Regions from separate parts of the Peribacillus sp. R9-11 genome, predicted to be linked through region 2. Evidence: riboswitches for the same ligand, from Rfam matches in the RefSeq annotation. Region 2 holds a riboswitch; each other region holds the start of a gene.
What was found. Region 2 has a riboswitch for S-adenosylmethionine ahead of RE409_RS22415 (2-hydroxyacid dehydrogenase). Riboswitches for the same ligand answer to the same signal wherever they lie in the genome.
Positions count from the first base shown of each region.

Region 1: it holds a riboswitch for S-adenosylmethionine, as region 2 does, so the genes downstream of both, RE409_RS25460 (O-acetylhomoserine aminocarboxypropyltransferase/cysteine synthase family protein) here and RE409_RS22415 (2-hydroxyacid dehydrogenase) in region 2, are expected to answer to the same signal.
Region 3: it holds a riboswitch for S-adenosylmethionine, as region 2 does, so the genes downstream of both, RE409_RS15540 (YezD family protein) here and RE409_RS22415 (2-hydroxyacid dehydrogenase) in region 2, are expected to answer to the same signal.

Region 1 covers NZ_CP133763.1:5,222,002-5,225,281, reverse strand. The annotation lists gene RE409_RS25480 (arsenate reductase family protein) at 1-286, shown strand, start outside; gene gcvH (glycine cleavage system protein GcvH) at 383-763, shown strand; gene RE409_RS25470 (toprim domain-containing protein) at 854-1,219, shown strand; gene RE409_RS25465 (thioredoxin family protein) at 1,223-1,531, shown strand; SAM riboswitch class I at 1,693-1,798, shown strand; gene RE409_RS25460 (O-acetylhomoserine aminocarboxypropyltransferase/cysteine synthase family protein) at 1,902-3,212, shown strand.
Region 2 covers NZ_CP133763.1:4,613,131-4,616,410, forward strand. The annotation lists gene RE409_RS22410 (FGGY-family carbohydrate kinase) at 1-703, opposite strand, end outside; gene RE409_RS22415 (2-hydroxyacid dehydrogenase) at 722-1,723, opposite strand; SAM riboswitch class I at 1,866-1,956, opposite strand; gene RE409_RS22420 (molybdopterin oxidoreductase family protein) at 2,115-3,280, shown strand, end outside.
Region 3 covers NZ_CP133763.1:3,207,895-3,211,174, forward strand. The annotation lists gene sat (sulfate adenylyltransferase) at 1-184, opposite strand, end outside; gene RE409_RS15535 (phosphoadenylyl-sulfate reductase) at 213-890, opposite strand; gene RE409_RS15540 (YezD family protein) at 1,105-1,248, opposite strand; SAM riboswitch class I at 1,427-1,535, opposite strand; gene ssuE (NADPH-dependent FMN reductase) at 1,868-2,404, opposite strand; gene RE409_RS15550 (TetR/AcrR family transcriptional regulator) at 2,831-3,280, opposite strand, start outside.

The DNA of each region.
Region 1 (3,280 bases), 610 kb from region 2:
TGAACTGCAATATGAAGCGATTCATATAGTAGAAAATCCGCCTTCTCGAACAGAAATCGAACAACTATATAATACCAGCGGATTAGAGCTGAAGAAGTTTTTTAATACTAGTGGGCAAAAATACCGGGAGCTGGGTTTAAAGGACAAACTGAAAGAAGCTTCTGAAGCAGAAATGCTAGATATATTGTCTACTGATGGTATGCTTCTTAAAAGGCCGATTGTTACGGACGGCACAAAAGTGACAGTTGGTTTCAAAGAAGAACAATTCGAACAGACTTGGAACTAAAATAATACGAAATATTTGGTTAATTCCTTACTTTTAAAAAAAATCTACCTTATAATGTAATAGATAAAATAAGATGTACTATGGAGGGAATTAATGATGACAACACCAAAAGAACTTCGTTACACAAAGGAACATGAATGGGTCAAAACAGAAGATGGAACAGTACGCATCGGAATTACAGCATTTGCTCAGTCCGAACTTGGGGACATCGTTTTTGTTGAGCTTCCAGAGATTGGCGCTGAATTGAAATCGAACGAGCCATTTGGCAGTGTTGAATCTGTTAAAACTGTATCTGAGCTGTATGCTCCTATCAGTGGTAAAGTTGTTGAAGTAAATGAAGAGTTGAATGACAATCCTGAATTCGTAAATGAATCTCCTTTTGAAAAAGCATGGATGATCGTGATTGAACCATCAAATATCAGTGACGTTGAAAACCTGATGAGCGCTGAAGAATATGATAGCCTGATAAACGGTTAAAATGAAGGAGAGAGGGTCTAAATAGGCCTGCTCTCTTTTTCAGTTTATAAAAAGGCAGCATGCACACAATTCGTGAGATGGAGTGATGACATGGAGTGGGGCGAATTTGATAAAGTTATCATTGTAGAAGGCAGTTCCGATAGAAGAAAAGTTGCCTCCGTTTTGAATGAAGATGTGGAAATAAGATGTACAAATGGGACCATTTCATTAACTAAGCTGGATGAGTTAGTAGATGAAATGGTGGACCGTGATGTTTATCTCCTTTTTGACGCAGATGATTCAGGAGAAAAGCTACGGAAGCAATTCCGAAGGGAAATGCCAGAAGCAAGCCACTTGTATATCAATAAAATGTACAAAGAAGTGGAAAGTGCCCCCGAACATCATATCGCTACAGTGCTCCTATCTGCCAATATGAATGTGAAAATGAAATTTTTAAGTCAAAGGGTGAACGACTAATTGATGCAAGAATTGAAAGAAGAAGATTGTAGGCTTGCTGTTGAAGAAGGGGAAACCTTTTGCTTATATTTATATACACCTTTGTGTGGGACCTGTCAGGTGGCTTCTAGGATGCTTACGATATCATTGGAGCTTTTTCCAGACTTGAAGGCAGGAAAGATGAATATGAACTATGTCCAAACAATCGCCGAATCATATGAAATTGAGAGTGTACCTTGTTTATTACTATTTAAAGAAGGGCAGCTGCGGAAAAAAATTTATGCCTTTCAGTCTGTTCCTTATTTGTACGGAGTGCTTAAGGAAATAAGCTAAAAAGCCAATCCAATATGGGTTGGCTTTTTAGCTGTAGAAAAGTAGTGAATAAACGATATAGTTGATGGGGAATTGAAATAAGAATATTCAAATAATTGATTGACTGGATAATTCTAAAGTGCTATATTTTGAATTAAGAAAGTAACTGCTAAATTTAATAGTTCTTATCAAGAGTGGCGGAGGGATTGGCCCGACGAAGCCCGGCAACCGGTATAAATTTATATACGGTGCTAATTCCAACAGAGTATTGGCTCTGGAAGATGAGGAGAGTATATAAGCCTCTTCTTATGAAGTGGTTTTTTTGCTTGTTAAAAGAGGAAGGCCTGATTCTTAAATCCAACTAAATCCATAGAAAAAGGGGAGAAATCTTATGGCAGAGAAAAAGTTGCGTTTCGAAACATTGAGTGTTCACGGGGGTCTGCAAGTAGATGAAACGGGTGCACGTGCAGTGCCTATTTATCAAAGCAATGCATACTTGTTCAAAGATACTGACCATGCAGCAAATTTATTTGGCTTAAAGGAAAATGGCTATATTTATACACGACTTCATAATCCTACGGTCAGTGTTTTCGAAGAAAGAATGGCCTTGTTGGAAGGTGGTATCGGCGGACTGGCAACCGCAAGTGGGATGGCTGCCATTACACTGTCAATCCTAAATATTGCTGGTGCAGGAGATGAAATAGTGTCCGCTTCTACATTATATGGCGGTACGTATAATCTTTTTGAAAATACTCTTCCTAAATATGGGATAAAAGTGAAGTTCGTCTCTCCTGATGACCCTGAAAATTTCAAAAAAGCCATCACGCCTAGAACGAAGGCTATATTTGCGGAAACAATTGGAAATCCAAGTCTAAGGATTCTTGATATTGAGGCTGTAGCGGACATTGCTCACAATGCGGGCATACCACTCATTATCGATAATACCTTTGCTACCCCATACCTTTGCCGGCCAATTGATTTTGGAGCGGATATTGTCATCCACTCTGCTACAAAATGGCTCTTGGGAAATGGAACCACCTTAGGAGGCATCATCGTGGATGGGGGCAAATTCGACTGGAACTCACCAAACTACCCTGGCTTTACGGAACCGGATCCAAGCTACGATGGGATTGTATACTCTGAAGCAGTCGGCCCTGCTGCCTTTATCACAAAAGCTCGTGTGCAATTACTTCGTGATTTAGGGCCGACGTTAAGTGCTCAAAGCGCGTTCCAGTTTACGCTGGGGCTAGAAACGTTGCATGTGAGAATGAAAGAGCATCTTTCGAATACTAAGTCTGTTATTCAATATTTGGAAAATCATCCTGCTGTGAACTGGGTTTCGCACCCTAGTAATGGAAGTCACCCTGATAAAGCGCTGGCGGATAAATATTTGCCTAAGGGAGCAGGATCTGTTGTGACTTTTGGAATTCAAGGTGGACGCGAAGCTGGAGCAAAACTTATCAATTCGGTAGAGTTATGGTCGCATGTAGCCAACGTAGGGGATGCTAAAAGTTTAATTATCCACCCTGCTAGTACGACCCATCAACAATTGAATGATGTAGGTTTAGCAAAAGCGGGTGTAAGTGCTGATCAAGTGCGCATATCGATTGGTATTGAAAACGTAGAGGATTTAATAGAAGATTTAGAGCAGGCAATTGAAAAAGCGACGAATATTGTCTCCTTAACTTCTAAAACTGTTTAATAAAAAAGACCTGTTCATTCTTTCCTAGAAATATTATACATTGCGCTCCTTTTTTATCTATGATAAAA
Region 2 (3,280 bases):
CTACGATTAAAACCTTTTCGTCCAATCCCAGCATCTGAGCCATATTCGGTGTAATTTCACCAAGGATCGAACCAGACGATTTTAATTCGGGTAACAAGTCTACCGATATCCCGAATTGTTCACACAACTCCTCTGACCATTCTTGTTTCTGAACATCATATAGCAGTGTTTCGGTCGCTTGTGATGGCTCATAGACGAGCACGTCACTTAATTTATAGGCAACCCACTCACTGATGCTTGTAAAGTATTTAATTTTATCCCATAATTGCGGCTGCCTCTTTTGCAGGGCGACCAGCTTTAAAGCTGAAAACAATGCAGAGGGTAATCTACCTGCCCTTTCATAAATAAAAGGTTGATTTGAAAACTCCTTTTCCCATTCGCGGCCTCTATTATCAATATTAGGTAACCCGATAAACGAGTGCCCATCCTGATCCTGCAAAACAATTCCTTGCCGTTGACTAGTGGACGTTATTGCCTTGATTGAAATGTGCTGAGCTTTAGCCATCGCCTTTTTTGCTAATTGAATAAGCTGTTTCCAAAGTAATTCAGGTGAAAAGTATCGACTATCAGGATAAAGAGGTTCAATTTCATATTGTATATCCTCTCTCTCAATAGAGACGACTTCACCTGTTGTCTCAACGATAGCCACTCTTGCATTTCCAGTACCGATATCAAATACTAAATAACCTTCTTTTATAGCCATTTTTTTCACTCTTCTTTCTTATGACTTAACTTCTAGATTTTTTCTGTTATATAGAGTTGGAATCTGAAGAGTATGTTGTGTTGTCCACTTTGTTAACGCTTGGTTCATTATTGAGACGTGATGATCCTCAACCTCATAACTTGCGCCGGCAAGATGAGGAGTAGCTAATACATTGGGCAATTTAATTAATTCATAGTCACTTTGTTCAGGCGGCTCTTGATAAAACACATCTAATATCGCCCCCCTAATCTTTTGTGCTTTTAATACTTGTACAAGCGCATCTCTTTCAACCACGACAGCCCTTGACATATTTACAAAGATTGCCTCTTCTTTCATCAGTCCCAAAAAGTGTTCATTGATCATCCCGATCGTTTCCTCTGTTCTAGGGAGGTGTATGGATACCACATCACTTGTCGAAAAAACGTCTTCTAAAGAAGCCCGAACATGATTAGGATTATCACTCTCTACATAAGGGTCATAGTATTTTATCGAACATTGAAAACTTTCAAGAACCGCTGCAATTCGCTGGCCCACGGCCCCAAACCCCACCATTCCAATTGTTTTCCCAGAAATTTCATTTCCTTTAAACTTTAAATAGGCTTGGAGATAGTCTTCATTCCATTTTTCCTCCTTCAACCATTGATTGGAAGGAATGGTATGCCTTAAAAATGTAAGGAGATTACCGACAAATAATTCTGCAACAGCCTGAGCATTACGTGCTGGAGTGAAAAAGACGGGAAGTCCCCTTTTTGTTGCAGCTTCCACATCAACATTAGAAGGCATGCCACGACACACACCCACAAATCTCAATTCAGGTACTTCAGCGAATACTTTTTCTGTTACTTGATCTAACTCAGTAATTAACCCCTCCGCCTTAGACTCTTTTAATAAAGAGATCAACTCTACTTCGTTATAGGCCCTTCCATTTTCCTTCCAAGGTTGATAGGTAGCCTTTCCAAATAACTCGTTTAATTCCTTGATGCCCGCTTCGTTATATGGTGCTGTTACTAGAATGTTCATTTTTACATCTCTCTCCTTTATGTAACGACTTTACCTGTCAGTAACTCACTTCTTAAAAATAAAAAAATCTCTTCCCGCTAAGACGGAAAGAGATAATTACTTCATAATATCGTTCTCACAACAATAAAATAAAAGGCCACTCTTTCTATCTTTCAAGCTTCGCTTGCTGGAATTGGCACAATAATGTTGCCGAGGCTTCAAAGGGCCAGTCCCTCCACCTCTCTTGATAGAAATTTTACAATATTATATTGGTTTAACTATTTTTTCAATTAATAGAATATACCAAATATAATGAATTTCAAAACGGAAGTCAATATTTATTTGAACTTTCTAAATATTCTCTCCGTATGATATAATCTATGAATCATTTTTTTCATGAAAGGATACTGACATGCAATCATATAAAGATATAGAAAATGGTGTAGTCCTTTCTGTCTGTTCTCTTGATTGCCCAGACCAATGTGGTTTACTTGTACACAAAGAGGATGGAAAAATCAAGAAAATTAGTGGTGACCCAAATCATCCAGTGACGAAAGGGAATATTTGCAACAAGGTTCGGAATATGGGTGAACGGATTTATGATAGCAAGAGAATTAAGAATCCTTTAAAACGCGTGGGAAAAAAAGGTGAGGGGAATTTCACCATTATTAGTTGGGAAGAAGCGATCGAAACGATCACAAATCATTGGAAAAATCTTATTTCAGAGGAAGGGGCACAAACCATTCTTCCTTACAGTTTCTATGGGAATATGGGGAAACTCGCTGCAGAAGGAATGGATCGCCGTTTTTTTAACCGCCTCGGATCAAGTCAACTTGACCGGACCATCTGTTCAGTTGCTGGCTCAACAGGCTACCGCTACACAATGGGGGGGAGCTACGGTACAGACCCAGAAGAGATGACCGAAACTAAGTTATTCATCTTTTGGGGAATCAATGCCGTAAGTACAAATATGCATCAAGTAACACTCGCACAAAAAGCAAAAAAATCAGGAGCTAAAGTCATTGTTATTGACGTTCATAAAAATCAAACCGGACGAATGGCCGATTGGTTCATTCCCATTCTCCCAGGGACTGATGGTGCACTAGCATTAGGAATCATGCATATACTCTATAAAGAAAAGCTAGTGGATCGATCGTTTTTAGAGGAATATACGATTGGTTATGAAGAGCTAGAAGATCATCTTGAGCAATATCAGCCACAAATGGTTTCTGACATAACAGGCGTTCCCGTAGAAGACATATACAAATTAGCTAGGATGTATGGGGCGATTTCCCCTTCAATGATTCGGATTGGAAATGGTCTTCAGCATCATGATAATGGCGGGATGAGCACTCGGACGATTGCCTGTTTACCTGCTTTAACAGGACAGTGGCTAGTAAAAGGCGGAGGTGCAGTTAAATCCAATTCAGGATTTCTCTCCTTTAATACCGCAGCTTTACAACGCCCTGATCTCAAAAAGACTAAAACACGTACAATTAATATGAATCAAATAGGGAAAGCATTGCTTGAACCGGACAACCCCATTCGGTCATTGTATGTCTATGGAAGTAACCCTGC
Region 3 (3,280 bases), 1.4 Mb from region 2:
CCACTGCTTGATAGTCATCTTTTGTAAAGAATCCTTTAATAGGACTATAGGCCCCAGTACCTATTAATTCCAGGTCACTTAAAGCAATCTCATCAATTTCGATTGAGTTGTTTATTTTAGTAATATCATAGTCTGGTTCCCAACGATTGATCAACGTTCCTCCGTGCGGTAAGCTAACTGTCATACTAATTTCCCCCTAAATTTTCTATTTATTAAGATAAATGTAATCCGCATTCTGTTTTTTGCGCGCCCTGCCAACGTCCTGAGCGTAAATCATCGGCATTGATAGCAGGTGCCGTACATGTTTTACAGCCAATACTAGGATATCCATTATCGTGAAGAACATTATATGGAAGTCCATTTTTATGGGCATAGCGCCATACATCTTTCCATGTCCAATGAATAAGCGGGCATATTTTAATTGATTTAAACTTATTATCTTGATTAATATATTCCGTTAATGCTCTTGTTTCAGATTGCTCCCTGCGTAGTCCCGAGAGCCAAGCAGTTGCCGTTGAAAGTACCTCAGTAAGCGGCGCGATCTTACGTATGCTGCAACATTTATTTGAATCACGGAGCCATAACTCATCTCCATATTCAGTTGCTTGTTCCTCGAGCGTCAATGCCGGCTTTTTCATTTCAATTGAAAGCTGCGGATAGCGCTTTTTAACTTGTTCAATTAATTTGTAAGTCTCTTCAAAATGAACATCCGTATCCAGAAAAACAATTTTGGCTGAAGGATTGACCTTTGCCAATAAATCCGTAAGTACTATTCCTTCAATGCCGAAACTACATGCATAAATGAGTTTGTTACCATATTGGGAATTTGCCCACTCAAGAACTTCTAAAGCACCTTTTGTCTCACTGTCCTCAGGAAATGCAGGCAAAATCTCTGTGTCGAAATTTTCATAGTTTACTAATGCAGACAATCTTAAAGCCCCCTCTAAAAACTTGCTAAATGTTTCACAGAATAGAGTAACTTGCGATTAATACTCGCTGTTGTTTTTTAACGCTTAAAAGACCCTAGAAAAAAGAGACGAATTTAACTAATACTCTCTTTTATATCAGTTAAATCCACCTCTAGTTTTCTAGTCAGCAGATACCTTATTTAATTCTCAGCTTTTCATTTCTTTCCATTTGGATAATTTTACCATCCTGGACGATAAGTGTTATGGATCCATATTTCATCGACTTAAGCATTTCTTGTAGGCGTTCAAATATTTCCTCCAGCTGATTCTCTTTTTCCAAGCCAGTTCCTCCTTTAAGAAAATCCGAGACTAGCTTATCGTATAGCTGACCCGTTTATAAAATGCATTTTCTTAAATTTATATATTCCAAAACATCTTACAATGCTATGGTTTGCAAACGAATTTTACAGAAATAAAAACCCTTCCATGATGGAAAGATTTTCAAGGTAATATTTTTTACCTTATCTTCCAAAATGATCAACATTTTGTTGGATGTAGCACCTTGCATCCATCATGCAGGTTGCTGGACTTCAAAGGGCCAATTCCCTCCGTCGCTCTGGATAAGTTTTATTATTTTAAATATTAACATATATTTATTCCTTGTCAATGGAGTTTTCTTATAAAATAACTTGGATTAATAAAATGGGTGAACTGTTATTATTATACACACTTTTCCTTGAACGGATATTGTATAAGTTAAATATGAAAATAGACTCATTTTCAAGAGAAACTCTTAAAAAAAATGAGTCTATTTCATTACTTACCTCTTTTTACAATTGTTTAAGGCCTAATTGTTAAGGTTAATTAGTTTTAATGATTGTACATAAATAATCTTTAATCTCATGAAAATAAAAATAGTTCAAAACCTTAAGCCTTTACTTTTAGTCTATTAACAGCATTTAATTATTTCTTAATTGAATCGCTTCAACAAATTCTTGCACCTGACTTTGCACACGATCAACTAATTCGCTATCTTTAATTGGGCTTTCTGGATTCTGCTTATCTATTTCCTTATCTACAAAATATAAGCCCTGCAACGGCTCACCTTTTAAAATTGAAATTAAAGGTTTAAGTGCGTAATCAATCGCCAATAAATGCCTGTTACTTCCACCAATCATAATTGGCAGAACAGGCTTATTTTTAAATGCACCCTCAGGTAGCAAATCAATCAAAGCTTTTAACACGCCTGTGTAAGATGCCTTATATACTGGTGAACCAATAATGATACCTCTAGCTTCCTGAATTTTTTCTGAAAGCTTTATTATATCTTCACTATTATACCGGCCTTGGAATAGATCATCTGCGGAAAAATCCGTTATAGAGTAATAAGCAGTGGTAAACCCCACTTGTTCAACTAGTGATCGAACATGTTTTAAAGAGATATCAGTTCTTGATGGACTCGCTGGACTGCCTGATAAAATTACGATTTCGCTCATATAAATTTCCTCCTATTATTTTCTTATCTGCGATAAGACTTGCTGATTCAATAAAAATCACTCAATCACTAATAAATCGGATAAGAACCCTGCCTAGGTAAAGTCATGTATCATATAATCATCGTAATATTCAGAAAAATAAAAGTCAAGTGTTTAACTCGGGATTAATATGAATAACCTATTCAGAAACTTTCATCAGTTATCCCCCTCTTTTTTCCCTGAAATTTAAATCTGTTTCTTCCTTGACCTTTTAATTTTTGCATCTCCAAAATAACAGGTATAGTTCCATTCTTCGGATTACACTAGTTTGCACAATGTATCGTCAAGTCTAGAGGTACAAGCTTGAATAACTAATACTAATAGTAGATAAAGCAACGGTCATATTTGCGGCTTGTTGACTCATACGCCTTAAATATGACCGTTTATTTATGTATTATTGCTTTTTCCATGAATCCCATATACTAAAAGCTGAGCAATACTCTTTATTCGTTCCTCAGTAAAATACGGTTCCGTTTTCTGTTGATGAATCTCATAATGGGTCGATAAAGCTAATGTAAAAGAAATAATTCCTACATTAAATAAGATAATATCGGAAATATAGTGAATCTCTCCAGTATCAATTCTCTTCTGAAGTTCAATAAGCTTAGCATTTGGCTTGAAGATTTGCTCAACATATTGTTTAGAAATTTCTTGATCGTATTGAGTTTCTCGAAATAATATCGAATACTGTTCTTTATTTTCAAGAATTTTTTTTATCAATGTGATAACGTGATTCTCTACAAGCTCATCCGTAGAAAGGTGGCTAGTCTCAACTTCCGCATCTTCTTTTTCACTAGGAGTAATCGTAGCCAAAAGCAACTCTTTTTTGCTGTCAAA